Regions from separate parts of the Klebsiella sp. KE9456 genome, predicted to be linked through region 2. Evidence: predicted binding sites of a transcription regulator. Region 2 holds the regulator's gene; each other region holds the start of a gene.
What was found. The regulator CRP, encoded in region 2, controls carbon source genes, mostly activating them, when cyclic AMP is high. The targets are predictions, from matches to a motif close to ATGTGANNNNNNTCACAT.

Region 1 (5,072 bases), on a different contig from region 2:
AGACGAATTCCGCTTGCCTGAAAGGCCCGGCGCGAGTAGTTTTACGCGATATTTTCGACCCTTTATGTGACAGGATTACCGCAATGCCAAGAGCGAATGAAATTAAAAAAGGTATGGTGCTGAATTACAACGGCAAACTGCTGATTGTTAAAAATATTGATATTCAGTCACCGAGCGCCCGTGGCGCAGCGACGCTGTACAAAATGCGTTTCTCGGATGTCCGCACCGGCCTGAAAGTCGAAGAGCGCTTTAAAGGCGATGATATTGTCGATACGGTCACCCTGACTCGCCGCTCCGTTGACTTCTCCTATATCGACGGCAACGAATACGTATTCATGGATAAAGAAGATTACACTCCCTATACCTTCACCAAAGAGCAAATCGAAGAAGAACTGCTGTATATGCCGGAAGGCGGCATGCCGGATATGCAGGTTCTGACCTGGGACGGCCAGTTGTTGGCGCTGGAGCTGCCGCAGACGGTTGATCTGGAAATCGTTGACACGGCGCCGGGTATTAAAGGCGCATCCGCAAGCGCCCGTAACAAACCGGCGACCCTGAGCACCGGTCTGGTGGTTCAGGTGCCTGAATATCTGAGCGCAGGCGAGCGTATTCGGATTCATATTGAAGAGAGCCGTTATATGGGGCGTGCGGACTAAGCCCGGCGGCTTTTGCAGTGGATTTACGCAGAATGTAAAACACGCATGCGGGGCGTTTTTGCGCGCCCCACATGCGGTTAATCGGCAATTGTCTGGAAGCTGAAGGTCATCCATAACATCCCCTCTAATGCTGATCGGTTCAGCGAGTCATCGACGTTCTCTTCTGCTTTTTTATTCAACGGTAATCGCTTTTTCGGTGGTTTTAGCGAACGGCCTGATGGAGTGACAGGACTGACGGTATCGTCGGTTTTTTATGACCTACAGCGCCGGGAGAGTAACAGATTGGTTGTTGGCTCACCGCAAGGGGGTTGGGCGCATCAAGGAAACCTGGCGGGAACGCAGGCGCGCATCCAGGACTGGCCGCCAGGACGGTGGCCAGAGGGCGGGTCGAGACAGGGACAAAATTGCCGGGAGCAATTTTGAACAGCGCTTGCGCTGGCCCTGGAAGGGCGAGTCCCAGGGATGGGACGAGTAATCACGAGTCCCGCCCGGTCCGCCAGATGAAGCCGGAGTGGAGCGGACCGCGCAGCGGCAGGTTTTCAGCGCAATGCCGGGGGTCATGGGGGCGAGCGAAACGCCCCCATGCCGTTCACAGGCTGCAGGGACGGCATATATCTTCGTACTGACGGTGAACGGAACAGTCCACTGAATCACATGGGGGAGGTAAAAATGCGCCATGTTCGCTAAAACCACCATTTAACGGAACCGCTCAGCCTGCCATAAACGCGGCTGACCGCCCCTTAACTGATCGCATTAACCCGCACCCGGCACTACAGCAGCTCAGGATACTTCGTCATCTTCAGCGCCAGCTCAACGCCACGAACCTCCGCCATTCCCTTTAAACGCCCAATCGCCGAATAGCCCGGATTGGTTTTCTTCCGCAGATCGTCCAGCATTTGATGACCATGATCCGGACGGAATGGAATCGGACGCAAATCGCCCGCACGCTTGCGGCGCAATTCTTCACACAGAATCGCATTCACTACCGCCACCATATTCACATCCCCGTCCAGGTGCGCGGCTTCATGAAACGTGAGCGGATTAGCTTCCCGACAGGTTGAACGCAAATGGGTGAAGTGGATACGATCGCCAAAGGTTTCAACCATTTTGACCAGATCGTTATCTGCGCGAACGCCGTAAGAACCTGTACACATAGTAAACCCATTATTAATGCTATCTACCGTCGTTTTCAGCCATTGCATATCTTCAATGGTCGAGACGATGCGCGGCAGACCAAGAATCGGCCGCGGCGGATCGTCCGGATGAACCGCCAGACGCACGCCAACGTCTTCGCATACCGGAACAATCGCGCGCAGGAAGTACGCCATGTTTTCCCGCAACTGCGCTTTATCAATATTGTCGTATTCCGCCAGCCGCGCACGGAATTGATCGAGGGTATAACCCTCTTCCGCCCCCGGAAGACCAGCAATAATATTGCGGGTCAGCTTTTCCACTTCCGCTGCGCTCATCGCGGCGAAACAGGCCTGCGCCTGCCGCCGTTCTTCTTCGCTATAATCCCGCTCCGCGCCCGGACGCTTGAGAATGTGCAGTTCGAAAGCGGCAAAAGCGATCTGGTCAAAACGCAAAGCTTTAGAACCGTCCGGCAACTGATATTCAAGATCGGTACGTGTCCAGTCGAGGATCGGCATAAAATTGTAGCAAACGGTATCAATGCCGCAGGCCGCCAGATTGCGGATACTTTGCTGATAGTTGGCGATCCAGACGGCAAACTGCCCGCTATGGGTTTTAATCTCTTCGTGAACCGGAATACTCTCCACCACTGACCACGTGAGTCCTTTTTCCGCCAGCAGCGCCTGACGCTTTTTGATCTCATCCACCGGCCAGACATGCCCGTTAGCAATATGATGTAACGCCGTCACGACCCCCGTCGCTCCCGCCTGTCGGACATCATCAAGCGATACCGGATCATTTGGCCCATACCAACGCCAGGTTTGCTCCATCGCGTTCCCCTTAAAAAGTTGTTATACCAATATAGTGTTAACCACGCATGACGACTACCATACATGCTTCTCAGCTATAATCAATTTAGACGACAGAATTGATTGATCAAGCTCACATTAAGCGGATAAATACGGCTCACCAATTTCATTTCTTGTCATATAACTTTACACTGCCGGATGTTAATTATCGGTTAATCAGGTGTATTGAGAATGATGACTATTGCCACAACCACGCTGCCGAACAACGTACAGCTCCCACGCTATGACCGTAGCCAATTATGCTCGCGTATTGTGCATTTCGGTTTCGGCGCTTTTCATAGGGCGCACCAGGCGCTACTCACCGATCGGGTGCTTAATGCCAGCGGTGGAGACTGGGGGATTTGCGAAATTAGCCTGTTCAGCGGCGATCGGTTGATGAGTCAGCTTCGCCAGCAGGATCACCTGTTTACCGTGCTGGAAAAAGGCGCCGCAGGCAATCAGCCGATCGTTGTCGGTGCCGTGCGTGAATGCCTGAACGCGAAGCTGGATTCACTGGCTGCCATTATTGATAAATTTTGCGAACCGCAGGTTGCCATCGTCTCTTTGACCATCACCGAGAAGGGTTACTGCATCGATCCCGCCAGCGGTCTGCTGGACATGACGCAACCCCGTATTATTCATGATCTGCAAAACCCCACGCTGCCGCAATCGGTACCCGGTATTCTGGTCGAAGCGTTGTCCCGTCGCCGCCAACGGGGACTGCCGCCGTTTACTATCCTCTCCTGTGACAACATCCCGAATAATGGACATGTGGTAAAGAACGCCGTTCTGGGAATGGCCGAAAAACGCGACCCGGAACTCACGCAGTGGATTGCAGAACGCGTCAGTTTTCCCGCTACCATGGTTGACCGCATTGTGCCTGCCGCCACCGATGCGTCGCTGGCGGAAATTAGCGCGATCCTGGGAGTGGAAGACCCCTGCGCGATCAGCTGCGAGCCTTTTATTCAATGGGTCGTCGAAGATAACTTCGTTGCCGGTCGTCCGGAATGGGAAAATGCTGGCGTACAGATGACCGATAATGTTCTGCCGTGGGAACAGATGAAGCTGCGGATGCTCAATGGCAGTCACTCGTTCCTTGCCTGGCTCGGTTACCTGGCCGGGCATACGCATATTAGCGACTGCATGCAGGACCCGGTTTTCCGCAACGCCGCCTACCGCCTGATGCTTGATGAACAGGCGCCGACTTTATCTATCAAAGGCGTCGATCTGACGGCCTATGCTGACAGCCTGATCGCGCGCTTCAGCAACCCGGCGCTGAAGCATCGTACCTGGCAAATCGCCATGGACGGCAGCCAGAAGCTTCCGCAGCGTATGCTTGATGGTATTCGCGTCCATCTTGACCGTGGCAGCGCCTGGCCGCTACTGGCGCTCGGCGTCGCTGGCTGGATGCGCTACGTCAGCGGTACTGACGATGCCGGAAACGCGATTGATATCCGCGATCCGCTGGCCGATAAGTTACACACTTGCGTTTCCGGCAGTAACGACCAACAGCGCGTGGCCGCCCTGCTCTCGCTGACCGAGATCTTTGGCCATGACCTGCCGCAGAATCCACAGTTTGTTGCCCAAATCACCGCCGCATGGCAGCAACTTACGAGATCAGGCGCCCGCCAGGCGATTGCCGCCACACTGGATTGTTAACAATTTCTGCCTTTTAGCGGGCAGCTTACTTTTCTGTCCGCCGTAAGACTTCTCTTTTTTCCTTTTTTTCGTCAGGATAGTCTCAACTGTTACAACATTACATGTATCCTGGAGAAAAAGTGACCAAAACAAACTTGATCACGGGGTTTCTCGGCAGCGGCAAGACGACCTTGATCCTGCATCTGCTGGCTCACAAGCCCGCGGATGAAAAATGGGCTGTGCTGGTCAACGAGTTTGGCGAAGTCGGCATTGATGGCGCGCTGCTGGCCGAGAGCGGCGCCTTACTCAAAGAGATCCCCGGCGGCTGCATGTGCTGTGTTAACGGTCTGCCAATGCAGGTTGGTCTCAATACGCTGTTACGTCAGAACACGCCGGACCGTCTTCTGATTGAGCCGACCGGACTTGCCCATCCCAGGCAGCTCCTCGATATTCTGACCGCTGAAGTATACGCGCCGTGGATTGACCTGCGTGCCACCTTATGCGTACTGGACCCGCGTCAATTGCTGGATGAAAAAATCGTGACCAACGAAAACTTTCGCGATCAGTTGGCTGCCGCTGATGTCATTGTCAGTAATAAAGCCGACCGTTCGACTGACGAAAGTCAGCGGGCGTTTACGACGTGGTGGCAGGCCTGTGCCGGAGAGCGCCAGTATGTCAGCGCAACGCAGGGCGATATCGACCCAACGTGGCTTGATTTACCGCGTCGCAATATCGCGCCACTCCCTGAAAGCGTAGAGCACATCCACAACCACGGGCAGAAAAAAGGTCTCGCGGCGCT
Region 2 (5,072 bases):
TGGCAACCACTCCCCGAACCCACTGACGTACTGTTTTATGAAGGGCTGCATGGCGGCGTCGTTACGCCGCAGCATGATGTCGCGAGCCATGTCGACCTGCTGGTCGGCGTCGTGCCCATCGTCAATCTGGAGTGGATCCAGAAGCTTATCCGCGACACCAGCGAACGCGGGCACTCCCGTGAGGCGGTAATGGATTCCGTCGTTCGCTCAATGGAGGATTACATCAATTTCATCACCCCGCAGTTTTCGCGTACCCATCTCAACTTCCAGCGCGTTCCCACGGTGGATACCTCCAATCCCTTTGCGGCCAAAGCCATTCCTTCACTGGATGAGAGCTTTGTCGTTATCCATTTCCGTAATCTGAGAAACATCGATTTCCCCTGGCTTCTGGCCATGCTTCAGGGCTCGTTTATCTCACATATGAACACTCTGGTTGTACCGGGAGGCAAAATGGGACTGGCGATGGAGCTGATCATGACGCCGCTGGTCGAGCGGCTGATGGAAGGCAGGAAAATCAGTTAACGAATGACTCCCCCCGGTAGCGCGAACGTCTGCCGGGGTCTTGTTGGCTTACTCTTCGATCACTTCATAAGAGTGGGTAATATTTACCGCTTTCTCCAGCATCAGCGCCACCGAGCAATATTTTTCCGCTGACAGGTCAACAGCACGAGAAACGGCAGCCTCTTTCAGCGCCTTACCGGTCACGATAAAATGCAGATTAATATGGGTAAACAGACGCGGCGCCTCTTCCCGACGTTCCGAGGTCAGCTTGACTTCACAGTTGGTGACGTTATGGCGCCCCTTCTGTAAAATGGAGACGACGTCAATCGCGCTGCATCCGCCCGCCGCCATCAGCACCATTTCCATCGGGCTGGGGGCTTTATCACCGGAATTCCCGTCCATCAGAATCTGGTGACCAGAAGCCGACTCTCCAATGAAGGTTAACCCTTCAACCCACTTCACTCGCGCTTGCATAAATTGAACTCCAGAGCTGTAATTTTCCTGACAGATTACGCGCACATAACAATTCTGGCAACGGAAGGCGACCTGGGTCATGCTGAAGCGAGACACCAGGAGACATGCAGCGAAAGCTATGCTAAAACAGTCTGGATGCTACAGTAATACATTGATGTACTGCATGTATGCAGAGGAGTTCACATTACAGGCTGCGGAAAAATTCCAGCCAGATTCCCAGGTACAGGGATTTAATACGATTGCATGCCCGGATGCCGTGTAGTGTCGGCACCCGGAGATAGCTGATAACAGAGGATAACCGCGCATGGTGCTTGGCAAACCGCAAACAGACCCTACCCTCGAATGGTTCTTGTCTCATTGCCACATTCATAAGTACCCCTCAAAGAGCACGCTGATCCACCAGGGTGAGAAAGCAGAAACGCTGTACTACATCGTTAAAGGCTCAGTGGCTGTACTCATCAAGGATGAAGAAGGCAAAGAGATGATCCTCTCTTACCTCAACCAGGGCGATTTCATCGGTGAATTAGGCTTGTTTGAAGAAGGTCAGGAACGTAGCGCCTGGGTACGTGCTAAAACCGCATGTGAAGTGGCTGAAATCTCCTACAAAAAATTCCGTCAGTTGATCCAGGTAAACCCGGATATCCTGATGCGTCTCTCTTCGCAAATGGCGCGTCGCCTGCAGGTTACGTCTGAGAAAGTGGGTAACCTTGCCTTCCTCGACGTTACCGGTCGCATCGCTCAGACGCTGCTGAATCTGGCAAAACAGCCGGATGCAATGACCCACCCCGACGGTATGCAAATTAAAATTACCCGTCAGGAAATTGGTCAGATCGTCGGCTGCTCCCGCGAAACCGTTGGCCGGATACTGAAAATGCTGGAAGATCAAAACCTGATCTCCGCGCACGGTAAAACTATCGTCGTCTACGGTACCCGTTAAGTCGGTAAAACGGCGTATTGTCTGACAATACGCCGTTTTTGTTTCCTCCCCATGTGGCGCAGGCTGATTTATCACCCGGAAGTCAACTATGCACTGCGGCAAACGCTGGTGTTATGTCTGCCAGTTGCAACGGGACTTCTTCTTGGTCATTTACAGCAGGGACTCCTGTTTTCCCTCGTTCCTGCCTGCTGCAATATTGCCGGTCTGGATACACCGCATAAACGCTTCTTTAAGCGCCTGATCATTGGCGGCTGCTTGTTCGCTGGCAGTAGCCTGATTGTCCAGCTCCTTCTGCAGCGGGAAATTCCTTTACCACTAATCCTGACCGGGCTGACCCTGATTCTCGGCGTTACTGCCGAAATCAGTTCGCTTCATGCGAGATTGTTACCCGCCTCGCTTATCGCCGCCAGTTTTACTCTGAGCCTTGCAGGCAATATGCCGATCCAGGAACCGTTGCTAATCTATGCACTCGGCACCCTATGGTATGGAATTTTTAACTGGTTCTGGTTTTGGCTGTGGCGCGAACAGCCGCTGCGCGAATCTCTGAGCCTGCTCTATCGGGAGCTGGCCAGTTATTGTGAAGCCAAATACAGCCTGCTGACCCAGCATACCGATCCGGCCACCTCGTTGCCGCCCCTGCTCAACCGCCAACAAAAAGTGGTCGATCTGATTACCCAGTGCTACCAGCAGATGCATATGCTGGCGGCCAACCAGCACAGCGATCATAAACGCCTGCTGCGCGCTTTCCAGGTTGGTCTGGATCTCCAGGAGCACATCTCCGTCAGCCTGCACCAACCGGAAGAGGTGCAGAAACTGGTGGAGCGCAGCCACGCAGAAGCGGTAATTCGCTGGAACGCGCAAACCATCGCCGCTCGACTGCGCGAACTGGCGGATGATCTGCTTTACCATCGCTATCCTCAGCGCTTTCAGATGGATAAACAGATCGGCGCTCTGGAAAAGATCGCCTGGCAGCATCCGGATAACCCGGTCGGCCAGTTTTGCGCCTGGCATTTCAGTCGCATTGCCCGGGTTTTACGCACCCAGCGCCCTCTGTACTCCCGAAATCTGATGGCGGATAAAACCCGCCGCCTGCCGCTGCTACCGGCGTTGAAAAGCTATCTGTCGCTTAAATCACCGGCGTTACGTAACGCGGCGCGCATCAGCGTAATGCTGAGTGTCGCCAGCCTGATGGGCAGCGCGTTGCATTTACCAAAACCCTACTGGATTTTGATGACCGTGCTCTTCGTGACGCAAAACGGCTACAGCGCAACACGGGTGCGGATCGTCCACCGGGCTGCCGGGACATTTGCCGGATTAGTCATCGCCGGACTGACGCTGCATTTTCACGTCCCGGAAGGTTATACGCTAACCGCCATGCTCTTCATCACGCTATTAAGCTACCTGATTATTCGTAAGAATTACGGCTGGGCGATGGTCGGGTTTACCGTTACGGCGGTATATACCCTGCAACTGCTCACCCTGAACGGCGAACAGATTATTGTTGCCAGGCTGGTTGATACGCTGATTGGCTGCCTGATTGCCTTCGGCGGAATGCTCTGGTTATGGCCGCAGTGGCAGAGCGGCCTGCTACGCAAAAACGCCCACGATGCGCTGGAAGCCGATCAGGGAGCCATCCGGCTTATTCTTAGCGACGATCATCAGGCCCCTGCGCTGGCCTATCAGCGAATGCGCGTCAATCAGGCCCATAATGCGCTGTTTAACTCACTGAATCAGGCGATGCTGGAACCTGGTTTTAACACACACTATCTGGAAGATATGAAGCTGTGGGTCACCCATAGCCAGTTCATCGTCGAACATATTAATGCCATGACAACGCTGGCGCGCGAGCACAATATGCTGACGCCGGATTTAGCGCAACGTTATCTGGAGTCGTGCGAAATTGCGCTCCAGCGCTGTCAGCAACGTCTGGATTCCGATGGGCCAGGCAGCGCAGGAGATGTGAACATTATGGAAGCGCAGGATGCCGAGGTTCCCCGCGGCCCGCTCAGCGCCATGGAGCAGCATTTGCAGCGGATCCTTGGGCATCTGAACACCATGCACACGATTTCGTCGGTGGCATGGCGTCAGCGCCCACATCATGGCATCTGGCTACGGGCCGCTAAGCGCTAAGCACGCGCTCAACCGCATGGGCAAAGCGCGTCATCCCTTCGGCAATATCGCTGTCGTCAATCACCAGCGACGGCACAAAACGCATCACGTCCGGGCCGGCATTAAGTACCATCACCCCGGCATCTGCCGCGGCATACAGAAAATCACGCGCCCGGCCTTTATACTGTGGTTTCAGCTCAGCGCCGATCAACAGCCCCATCCCGCGGATATCGCTGAACAGCTCGAACCTGGCGTCAATTTGCTGGAGCTGTTTAACGAACAACGCCCGTTTAGCCGTGACCCCCTCAAGCACTTCCGGCGTATTAATCAGATCGAACGCCGCCCCGCCGACCGCGCAGGCCAGCGGGTTGCCGCCGTAGGTTGAACCATGAGAACCCGCATGGAAAGCGCTGGCGATTTCATGGGTAGTCAACATTGCGCTAATAGGGAAACCGCCGCCAAGCGCCTTAGCGCTGGTCAGAATATCCGGCGTCACGCCATAGTGCATATACGCGAACAGCGAGCCTGTGCGCCCCATGCCGCACTGTACTTCATCAAACACCAATAGTGCCTGGTGCTGGTCGCACAGTTCACGCAGCCCTTGCAGGAATTCAGGCGTTGCCGCCATAACGCCGCCTTCCCCCTGAATTGGCTCAACCACCACCGCACAGGTATGATCGTCCATCACGGCCTTCACCGCATGCAGGTCATTGAACGGCACGTGAATGATATCGGCGGGTTTCGGGCCAAAACCATCGGAGTATTTTGGCTGGCCGCCGACGGACACGGTAAACAGCGACCGACCGTGGAAAGCGTTATGGAAAGCGATAATTTTAGTTTTGTACGGGTTATGACGCGTCACGGTGTAATGGCGTGCCAGTTTGAAAGCCGTTTCATTGGCTTCCGTCCCGGAGTTCATAAATACCACGCGGTCAGCAAACGTCGCATCGACCAGCTTCCGGCCCAGGCGCAAAGCCGGTTCATTGGTGAAAACGTTACTGGTGTGCCACAGCTTTTCACCCTGTTCATGGAGTGCCGCCACCAGCGCCGG
Region 3 (5,072 bases), on a different contig from region 2:
GGCAATAATCATTTCGCTAACATCTCCATAAACCGGGTTTCATCCTCAAGACAGCGGAGATCCAGCCACAGTCGACCATCATAAACCCGGCCAATAACCGGCACCGGAAGCCGACGCCAGCGAACCGTCAACGCCTCCAGCTGGCTACCGCGGCCATTGCACGGGGTAAACGTCAATGCCGCGCTGGGTAACCGGTCCACTGGCAACGAACCGCTGCCAATCTGCGACAAACAGGGTTCTACCCGCAGTACAAAATCTGGGTAATATTCCGCCAGCGCGGCTTGTATACGTTCGCCCAGCTGGCGAATCTCGTCTACGGGGCGGGTCAACAGACGTAGCGTCGGCAGTTCAGCGGCCAGTGTCTCCGGGTGCAGATAGAGGCGTAGCGTGGCTTCCAGCGCCGCGAGCGTCATTTTATCCGCCCGCAGCGCACGTTTCAGCGGATGGCTCTGTAAACGCGCGATCAGCGCTTTCTTACCGACGATAATTCCCGCCTGCGGGCCGCCCAGTAGTTTATCCCCGGAAAAGCTCACCAGGCTGATGCCCGCGGCAATCATCTCCTGGGGCATTGGCTCTTTTGGCAAGCCGTAGCGGCTTAAATCCACCAGCGAGCCGCTGCCAAGATCGGCGACAACCGGGATATTCAGCTCGCGGCCAATTTCCGCCAGCGCCACCTCATCAACCGCTTTCGTAAAGCCCTCAATGCTGTAGTTGCTGGTGTGAACTTTCATCAGCAAACCGGTATTGTCATTGACGGCCTGACGATAATCTTCCCCATGGGTACGATTAGTGGTACCGACTTCATGCAGGATGCAGCCCGCCTGGCGCATCACGTCAGGAATGCGAAACGCACCGCCAATCTCTACCAGCTCACCCCGCGATACCACAACTTCATTACCGCCGGCGATGGCCGCCAGCATGAGCAGCACCGCCGCCGCGTTGTTATTGACGATGCAAGCATCTTCCGCACCGGTTATCCGACAAAGCAGGTCGGCCAGCGCCCGGTCCCGGTGGCCGCGTCCGGCATCCTCGAGATCGTATTCCAGCGTCACCGGCGCGCGCATGGCCTGGGCAACGGCTGCAATCGCCGCTTCTGCCTGAAGCGCACGGCCAAGATTGGTATGCAGTACGGTGCCCGTCAGGTTGAAAACCGGGCGCAGCGCACTCTGCTGCGTTTGCGCCAGACGCCGGGCGGTTTCCAGCAGCCAGTCGTCACACCAGACCGGCAGCGCATGTCTCTGACGAATATGTTCCCTTGCCTCATCCAGCATCTGACGTAGCAGCGTAACCGTCTGCGAGTGACCATACTGCATCAGCAACGAGGAAAACGCCGGAGCATGGAGTAAACGGTCAATGGCCGGAAGCCGGGTATACAGTGCACGAATCTCGGTAGTCATGAATGAACCTGTTTTCCCCTCCCGACGGGAGAGGGAGTCAATAAATGAGCAGCAATTGTAATACCTTCGCGCAAAAACTGTTACCTGCCTGGGTCAACTCCCTGGCGGTTCAGTGCGCGCAAAACTGGGGCGCTGGAAGAGTGAATCCACCAGTTTAACCAGCTTAGGCCGTGTCGCGCACCAGCCCGGCGCAACGCGGCGAATATTAAGATAAGCAATGGCGCAGGCCGTGGAAATGGTCGCCAGATTCACCTCATCGGGACGTAAAATACCGTCATTTGCATAGCCTTCCAGGGCATCAAGACCACGCGTAACTTTTTCCCGTTGGCGCAGCAGTTCGCTTTCTAACTGCTGCGTCGCCGGGCGCATTTTCTCCCGCACCAGCGCCTGCGCTGCTTCCATCACGCCATCTGCCAGCGCTTCAATTTGACGCATTTTCAGCGCGGCTTTCGGCTCCGCGGGCAGCATAGCAGGCGCAATGCCAAGCTGCTCCAGGTATTGAGCGATAATGGGGGAGTCATACCAACATTCACCGTCGTCGGTAACCAGCGCAGGCACTTTTCCCAGCGGATTGTATTTCGCCACACGATTGGCGTCGTTATAAGGAAATTCGTTGACGAACTCGAAAGGGATCGCTTTTTCCAGCAACATGACGGAAATTTTGCGCACAAAGGGACTGGTGTAGCTGCCGATCAGTTTCATTGCCTGCTCCTTTCGCCAACAAAAAAGTAAGTATGGCGCAGACCGTAGTAAAAAACCGACAAACCGAACGTAATTTACCCTGCCGTTTTCGCCATGATGGCTAAAATGTCCTTTAGTGGATCAAGTTACTGAGTTACATATCCTCATATTAGACGCGGCATAATCTGCCCAGGATCACATCAGGGAAAATCCGTGGGGATATATTTTGTGATGTAAATCACAAATAAATAACAAACTCATAAAAAATATTTGTGATACATATCACATAAAAGTGTGTTTTTTACTCTAAAACTCCCTCCTGTTGTTTTTTTACACTCAATTTTTGTGACGCAAGTCACTATACAGACCCACTACTAACCTATATTTATGTGATGTAAATCACATAAAAGCCCACTAACTGGACAGCGTAACAATTCAGTGCCAGATTTCGCACTATCAATCCGGGCCCGGCTACCTCTGCCGCCACATTAACAACAAGCCTCGGGCTTTCAGCCTGCCGATAGCAAAAACAGAAGAAGGGGTGTTTTATGTCATCCGATATCAAGATCAAAGTGCAAAGCTTTGGTCGTTTTCTCAGCAATATGGTGATGCCAAATATCGGCGCGTTTATCGCGTGGGGTATTATCACCGCACTATTTATTCCAACAGGATGGTTACCGAACGAAACGCTGGCGAAGCTGGTGGGTCCGATGATCACCTATCTGTTACCGCTGTTGATCGGTTATACCGGCGGTAAACTGGTTGGCGGCGAACGCGGCGGCGTAGTCGGCGCAATTACCACTATGGGCGTCATCGTCGGCGCGGATATGCCGATGTTCCTCGGCTCGATGATCGCGGGTCCTCTGGGTGGCTGGGCCATCAAGAAATTCGACGTTTGGGTAGATGGTAAGATTAAATCCGGTTTTGAGATGCTGGTGAATAACTTCTCCGCCGGTATTATCGGTATGATCCTCGCCATCCTGGCGTTCCTCGGTATCGGTCCGGCGGTTGAAGTCCTGTCCAAAATCCTGGCTGCGGGCGTTAACTTCATGGTGGCGCACGACATGCTGCCGCTGGCATCCATCTTTGTTGAACCGGCGAAAATCCTGTTCCTTAACAACGCCATCAACCACGGTATCTTCTCGCCGCTGGGCATCCAGCAGTCTCATGAACTCGGCAAATCTATCTTCTTCCTGATTGAAGCTAACCCGGGTCCGGGTATGGGCGTCCTGCTGGCATACATGTTTTTTGGCCGCGGCAGCGCTAAGCAGTCTGCGGGCGGTGCGGCAATCATCCATTTCCTCGGCGGTATTCACGAAATCTACTTCCCGTACGTGCTGATGAACCCGCGTCTGATTCTGGCCGTTATCCTCGGCGGTATGACCGGTGTGTTTACTCTGACTATCCTCAACGGCGGTCTGGTTTCTCCGGCCTCTCCGGGCTCAATCCTCGCCGTACTGGCGATGACGCCGAAAGGAGCCTATTTCGCTAACATCACGGCGATTATTGCCGCGATGGCCGTCTCCTTCGTGATCTCGGCGATTCTGCTGAAAACCAGTAAAGTCAAAGAAGAAGATGATATCGAAACAGCGACCCGTCGTATGCAGGACATGAAAGCGCAGTCCAAAGGCGCAGCGACTCCGCTGTCCACAGGCGATGTCACGAACGACCTCAGCCATGTGCGTAAAATCATCGTCGCCTGCGACGCCGGTATGGGCTCCAGCGCCATGGGCGCAGGCGTGCTGCGTAAGAAAGTACAGGATGCCGGGCTGAGCAATATCTCCGTCACCAACTGTGCGATTAACAACCTGCCGCCGGATGTTGACCTGGTCATCACTCACCGCGACCTGACCGAACGCGCGATGCGCCAGGTGCCGCAAGCGCAGCATATTTCGTTGACCAACTTCCTCGACAGCGGCCTGTATACCAGCCTGACCGAACGCCTGGTGGCGGCCCAGCGTCACACGGATAACGAAGAGAAAGTTCGCGACAGTCTGCAAGACAGCTTCGATGCGGCGGATACCCATCTGTTCAAACTGGGTGCGGAAAACATCTTCCTCGGTCAGAAAGCGGCCACCAAAGAAGACGCTATTCTGTTCGCGGGTGAACAACTGGTAAAAGGGGGTTATGTCGAGCCGGAATACGTTCAGGCAATGCTGGAGCGTGAAAAACTGACCTCGACCTACCTGGGTGAGTCCATCGCGGTTCCGCACGGCACTATCGAAGCGAAGGATCGCGTTCTGAAAACCGGTATCGTGTTCTGCCAGTATCCGGAAGGCGTGCGTTTCGGTGAAGAAGAGGATGAGGTTGCCCGTCTGGTCATCGGTATCGCGGCACGTAATAACGAACATATCCAGGTGATCACCAGCCTGACTAACGCGCTGGACGATGAATCCGTCATTGAGCGTCTGGCACAGACCACCAGCGTCGAAGAAGTCCTCTCGCTGCTGAACAAGTAAACGCCGCCTCATCCTCTGCTGAGGATGAACGCAAGTGCGGTCTATTCCCTCTCCCGTTGGGAGAGGGTTAGGGTGAGGGAAAAGCCTCACCCCAGCCCTCTCAGGTAAAAACATTAATTAAAGGTTAATACTATGAAAGCATTACATTTTGGCGCAGGTAATATCGGTCGTGGCTTTATCGGCAAACTGCTGGCGGACGCGGGGATACAACTGACGTTTGCAGATGTAAATCAGGTCGTGCTTGATGCCCTGAATGCCCGTCATAGCTATCAGGTTCACGTGGTCGGCGAGAATGAGCAGGTGGATACCGTTTCCGGCGTCGATGCCGTCAGCAGCATCGGCGACGACGTCGTAGAGCTGATTGCCAGCGTTGATCTGGTGACCACTGCCGTCGGCCCGGTGGTGCTGGAGCGCATCGCTCCGGCGATTGCCAAAGGCCTGGCTAAACGTAAAGCGCAGGGCATTACGGCGCCGCTGAATATCATCGCCTGCGAGAACATGGTCCGCGGCACCACCCAGTTAAAAGGCCACGTGT
Region 4 (5,072 bases), on a different contig from region 2:
CTTATCAGGTTCTGGCCGAAGAAATCGGCATCCGAGTACTGGAGACTCATCAGGTGGCGTTCAGTGCCGGGAACGCGGTCGGAATTCAGGCCGTTAGTGGTAAAGGCTTTACCCTTGCCGGTCACCGCCGACATATTTTCACCCAGGTACAGCCCGTAATCGTCACCCTGGCTTTTATAGTATTGGGTTATTAGCTGCAGTTGACGGTTATTGTCAATTTCAACGGTTCCCGTTGCCATCACATCCAGGCGATCGGAATGCTGAAGCCCGGTCTGAGTATTATCGAGGAGTAGCGCGTCGTTGTTACCATCATACCAGCCGTCAAAACGCTGATATGCCACGGACAGCCGACCGGAAGCGTGGTCGGTACCGCCGCTCACCGCTGCTGCGACGCGCTCGTCATGATCGTTACGATTGGCAAAGCCGGTTTTTCCTCCCAGTTCCAGGTCGACCTGGCGCTCCTGCTGGCCCTTTTTGGTGACAATATTGATAAGACCGCCGGTACTGCCGCCACCGTACAGCGATGTTGCTCCGGAGATCACCTCAATGTGCTCAATGTTAAAAGGATCAATGGCGTCGAGCTGACGGCTGTCGGTACGGGAGGAGTTCAGGCGAACGCCGTCAATCAACACCACAATGGCTCGACCACGCATATTCATACCGTAGTTGGTCCGTCCCTGGCTGCTGACGTCGATACCGGGGATCAACTGTGCCAGTACATCTTTGAATTCTTTACCGCCCTGAACCTGTTGTTCAATTTCCTGTCCTTCAATAACCCAGGTGGTCTGGGCCATTTCAGCGACGGTACGGTGCGTTCGGTTGGCGCTGACGATCATATTGTCATCAGCGGACCAGGCGGGGAGGGCGCTTGCCAGCAGCAGTGGGTTAAGCACCCAGAGACGTTTTTTCATGCTCATTCCTTTTCTGAATTTACGATATTGTTGTTTTAATTTCCGGCACAGGTGCACCGTTTGTTACAAACTGAAATAAAGAGAAATATTCAAGGCTGAAGTTTGCCCGTATTGATTATTGTTATCAATATCATTCTCGAAAATTAATCAAATAAGCTATTGAAAGTACTATTAAATGTGTGGTTAAGGCGGGAGGGGAAATTAAATGGAAAAGCCGGAAAGAAAAATCGGTGACAGTGATGATAAGCCTGTATCAGCAACTGCGCTCGCCTTTCTGCCGGGGGGCGGATGACGCCTTACCCGGCAAGGAAAATCACGAATATCAGCATGTCATGCAGTGAGCCAGTCCCGCACAGGCGAAGCGCGGCCGGAAAATTCCAGAATCCGCGCTTTTGTCAGACAGCCTGGTGGTGGAGAACCAGCGGCCACAGGCGCAGCGTCGTTTCGGCGATTTGCATGATTTTAGTGAAATCAGCGCCTTCCCGGGCACTGATCGACATCCCTTGTAATATGCAATTGAGGAACTGCGCCAGCTGATTTACATCGCCGTCTGGCGGTAATTCACCACGGCGCTGTCGCTTCAGAAGAAACTGGGTGAGTGTCTGTTCCTGCATTGCGTGCCGTGATTTTACGGTATTGGCAATATCGGTAGATGAGGCCGCCAGCGCCGCGGAAGTGTTGATCATAAAGCAGCCGGCTGGTGTTTCTTTGCTGGTGAAACAGGTGGCGACGGCGGTGAAATAATCGCGCAATGCCTGATCGACGGATTTGTCTTCATCAAGCAGTAATGCTTCATGTCTGGCGGCAAAACGAGAGATATAGCGATCCAGCACTGCGCGAAACAATCCCTCTTTATTTACAAATTCGGCGTATAGCGTTGGGGCTTTAGCGCCCGTCGCCTCAACCAAATCGGCGAGAGAAGTAGCTTCATAGCCGTGCTTCCAGAAGAGTGTCATGGCCTTATCCAGCGCCGCTTCCCTGTCGAACACTTTAGGTCGGCCACGGCTTTTTTTTGTGCAACTTTGAACATCAGTTGTCATGGTGCCGTTGTACCTGTGTTGGTATGTTGAAAGGGTATTATAAAAACAAACCTTACCGGCTACCAGCACTGTCAGATTAAAAATAAATAATTCATATCCGTATGAATTTCAAACTGTTTGTTAATATTGTAACGTTCATTATGAAAATGGTTTGACGCGTGATTTGCTTCACATTATCATTTATTTATCGATCGTTAATTTAATGTGTTGGTTCCAACAAAATCATTCATCTGCACAGGTATATCATCATGAAAAATAGCACTGTAGTTGCCATCGCCGCTGTCCTTAGCTCACTCTCTTTCGCCAGCTTTGCGGCGGTTGAAGTTCAGTCAACGCCGGCAGGGCAGCACAAAATCGGCACCGTTTCCGCCTCAGCCGGGACTAACCTGGGTTCGCTGGAACAACAACTGGCGCAAAAAGCGGATAAGATGGGCGCAAGCGCTTACCGTATTACTTCCGTCTCCGGTCCGAATAACCTGCACGGGACAGCAGTGATCTACAAATAAATTTGAGGCATGGCGTACACCCCTTCGGTTAAACGCTATTGGCCGCGCATAACCCGATTTGATGGTCAGCCAGAAGCGAATACTTAATCGGGGGTTCGGGGAAAGCGATATCGTGTTTCCGCGCATGGGCTCGAAGGCCGATGAAGGCCGCCTGTTTTTATGGCGCTGAACAGGCGGCGGGCTTCATCCGGCAAGGTGGCAGACAGACGATGAAAGTCTGTGGAATCGTGACCTATAGCGACTGTTGGGTAACGTAATCGTCGCGGGTGACGTCAACCGGCATTCCTGAACGCAGCGCCATGGCGCGCACCATCACCTCTTCATCGGTTAACGGCGACTGTTTAAAAGCCTGCATGCTGTCGTCAAGCGTCATCGGCAGCGTTCGCGGATCGTCATCAATATGCTTCGACAGCGGCTGATGAATTTCCACCAGCCGGGTACCGTTGGGCTCAACGGAAGCCTTCACTGGCGTATTAATAATCGTGACTTTTGTTCCCGGCGTTATTTCGTTGTACAGCGTTTTAATGTCGTCATCGCGCAGGCGGATACAGCCGGAACTAACGCGCATACCAATACCGAAATCCGCGTTGGTGCCATGCAGCAGATACACGCCGCCGTATGCCGCCAGACGAATGGCGTGATGACCCATCGGGTTATCGGGTCCGGCGGGTACCACGGCAGGTAGTTCAATGCCCATTGCTTTATAACGGGCGCGGATATTGGCCGTTGGCGTCCAGGTGGGGTTAGCGCGTTTATCCGAGACGGTGGTAACCATCGTCGGAGTGACGGTATCGCTGCCCAACTGACCAATGCCAATCGGGTAAACGGTGACCTCATTTCTGTCCGGCGGATAGTAGTAGAGACGAAGTTCAGCCAGATTAATGACCAATCCTTCGCGCGGGGTATCGGGCAGCAGGGTCTGTTGCGGAATGGTCAGCACGCTACCGGCGCGCGGAACGTAAGCATCAACGCCGGGATTGGCCTGTAGCAGAGCCAGAAAACCCACGTTGTATTTTTTGGCGATGGCTTCGAGAGAGCCGCCGTTATTCTCAACGACGTGAAACTGGTTTTGTCCGACCAGACGGCTATCAGGCGGGGGAAGTGGCCAGGTACTGGCGTGCGCGGGTAGCGCCAGCGTGGCGGTAATGGCTATCATCCTTAGCCAGACGGAAATGCGTGAACAGCGTTTCATCACCCTAACTCCATAATCACTAACCATTTATTTTTATACGCAAAGTCACTGAATTATGGCGTAGCGAGTATCAGGAAGTGCCGGAAGAGTGCAAAATGTTTGTAAATTTTTCCGCTAGTGACGGGGAACGGACCGGGATACGGAATACCGCATCCCGGATACCCCTATGCGGCGGCGTTCTCTTCCAGCTGGCGCATAAACTGGCGCACCCAGTCCATTCGCATTTTACGTTCAGTAAGATCCTGCATAAACTTCAGCCTCGTGGGGCCATCCAGCCGGTAGTGCTGAGGTTGTTTCTGCAGCAGGCCAATTAACCATAGTGGATTAACGTTATTCTTCTCGTTGAACTCAATGATGCCGCCTTTTTCGTTACTCTCCAGCTTACGGATCCCCAGTTTCTGCGCCTGCTGACGTAACCGGGCAATATCAAGCAGGTTTCTTGCCGGGTCCGGCAACATGCCAAAGCGATCGATAAGCTCGACCTTGATCTCTTCCAGCTCATTTTCGTTCTTCGCGCTGGCAATGCGCTTATAGAACGACAGGCGGGTATTCACGTCCGGGATAAAGTCGTCCGGCAGCAGCGACGGCATGCGCAGTTCCACTTCGGTCTGCTGGCTGGTGAGATCTTCCAGCGATGGCTCGCGTCCGGCTTTCAGCGCATCAACGGCGTTTTCCAGCAGCTCCATATACAGCGAGAAGCCAATGGTTTCCATGGAACCGCTCTGATCCTCACCCAGCAGTTCACCGGCGCCGCGAATTTCAAGATCGTGGGTTGCCAGCGCGAATCCGGCGCCAAGATCTTCCAGCGAAGCGATAGCCTCAAGGCGTTTTTGCGCATCGGTGCTCATGGCTTTTGGATGCGGCGTCAGTAGCCAGGCGTAGGCCTGATGATGCGAGCGCCCTACGCGACCGCGTAACTGGTGCAACTGCGCCAGACCGAAGTGATCGGCGCGCTCGATAATAATGGTGTTGGCGGTTGGAATATCGATCCCGGTTTCAATAATGGTGGTACACACCAGCACGTTAAAGCGCTGATGATGGAAATCGTTCATCACCCGTTCCAGCTCGCGCTCGCGCATCTGTCCGTGGCCGATGGCGATACGCGCTTCCGGCACCAGTTCAGCCAGCCTGTCCGCCGCTTTTTGGATATTTTCCACATCATTGTAGAGATAGTAGACCTGGCCACCGCGCAGCACCTCACGCAGGATCGCCTCGCGAACCACCAGCGCGTCATATTCGCGAACGAAGGTTTTGACTGCCAGACGACGGGCGGGCGGCGTGGCGATAATCGACAGGTCGCGCATGCCGCTCATCGCCATATTCAGGGTTCGCGGGATTGGCGTGGCGGTCAGGGTCAGGATATCGACGTTGGCGCGCATCGCTTTGATACGCTCTTTGTGACGTACGCCAAAGCGGTGCTCTT

Region 1: uxuA (mannonate dehydratase) is a predicted target of CRP. The motif match lies at 2,718-2,735, and genes of this name have one in related genera.
Region 3: ABK821_RS20050 (PTS mannitol transporter subunit IICBA) is a predicted target of CRP. The motif match lies at 2,466-2,483, and genes of this name have one in related genera.
Region 4: bhsA (multiple stress resistance protein BhsA) is a predicted target of CRP. The motif match lies at 2,108-2,125, and genes of this name have one in related genera.

What each region holds. Positions count from the first base shown of each region.
Region 1 covers NZ_JBDYQK010000011.1:73,311-78,382, reverse strand. The annotation lists gene yeiP (elongation factor P-like protein YeiP) at 84-656, shown strand; gene uxuA (mannonate dehydratase) at 1,427-2,617, opposite strand; gene ABK821_RS13020 (fructuronate reductase) at 2,828-4,294, shown strand; gene ABK821_RS13015 (GTP-binding protein) at 4,414-5,072, shown strand, end outside.
Region 2 covers NZ_JBDYQK010000027.1:13,870-18,941, forward strand. The annotation lists gene ABK821_RS21740 (phosphoribulokinase) at 1-522, shown strand, start outside; gene ABK821_RS21745 (OsmC family protein) at 571-975, opposite strand; gene crp (cAMP-activated global transcriptional regulator CRP) at 1,280-1,912, shown strand; gene ABK821_RS21755 (YccS/YhfK family putative transporter) at 1,964-4,042, shown strand; gene ABK821_RS21760 (aspartate aminotransferase family protein) at 4,032-5,072, opposite strand, start outside.
Region 3 covers NZ_JBDYQK010000022.1:34,773-39,844, reverse strand. The annotation lists gene selB (selenocysteine-specific translation elongation factor) at 1-12, opposite strand, end outside; gene selA (L-seryl-tRNA(Sec) selenium transferase) at 9-1,397, opposite strand; gene ABK821_RS20055 (glutathione S-transferase) at 1,491-2,099, opposite strand; gene ABK821_RS20050 (PTS mannitol transporter subunit IICBA) at 2,627-4,537, shown strand; gene mtlD (mannitol-1-phosphate 5-dehydrogenase) at 4,670-5,072, shown strand, end outside.
Region 4 covers NZ_JBDYQK010000017.1:86,820-91,891, forward strand. The annotation lists gene ABK821_RS17575 (TonB-dependent siderophore receptor) at 1-911, opposite strand, end outside; gene ABK821_RS17580 (TetR/AcrR family transcriptional regulator) at 1,307-1,951, opposite strand; gene bhsA (multiple stress resistance protein BhsA) at 2,200-2,457, shown strand; gene ABK821_RS17590 (L,D-transpeptidase family protein) at 2,690-3,649, opposite strand; gene mfd (transcription-repair coupling factor) at 3,814-5,072, opposite strand, start outside.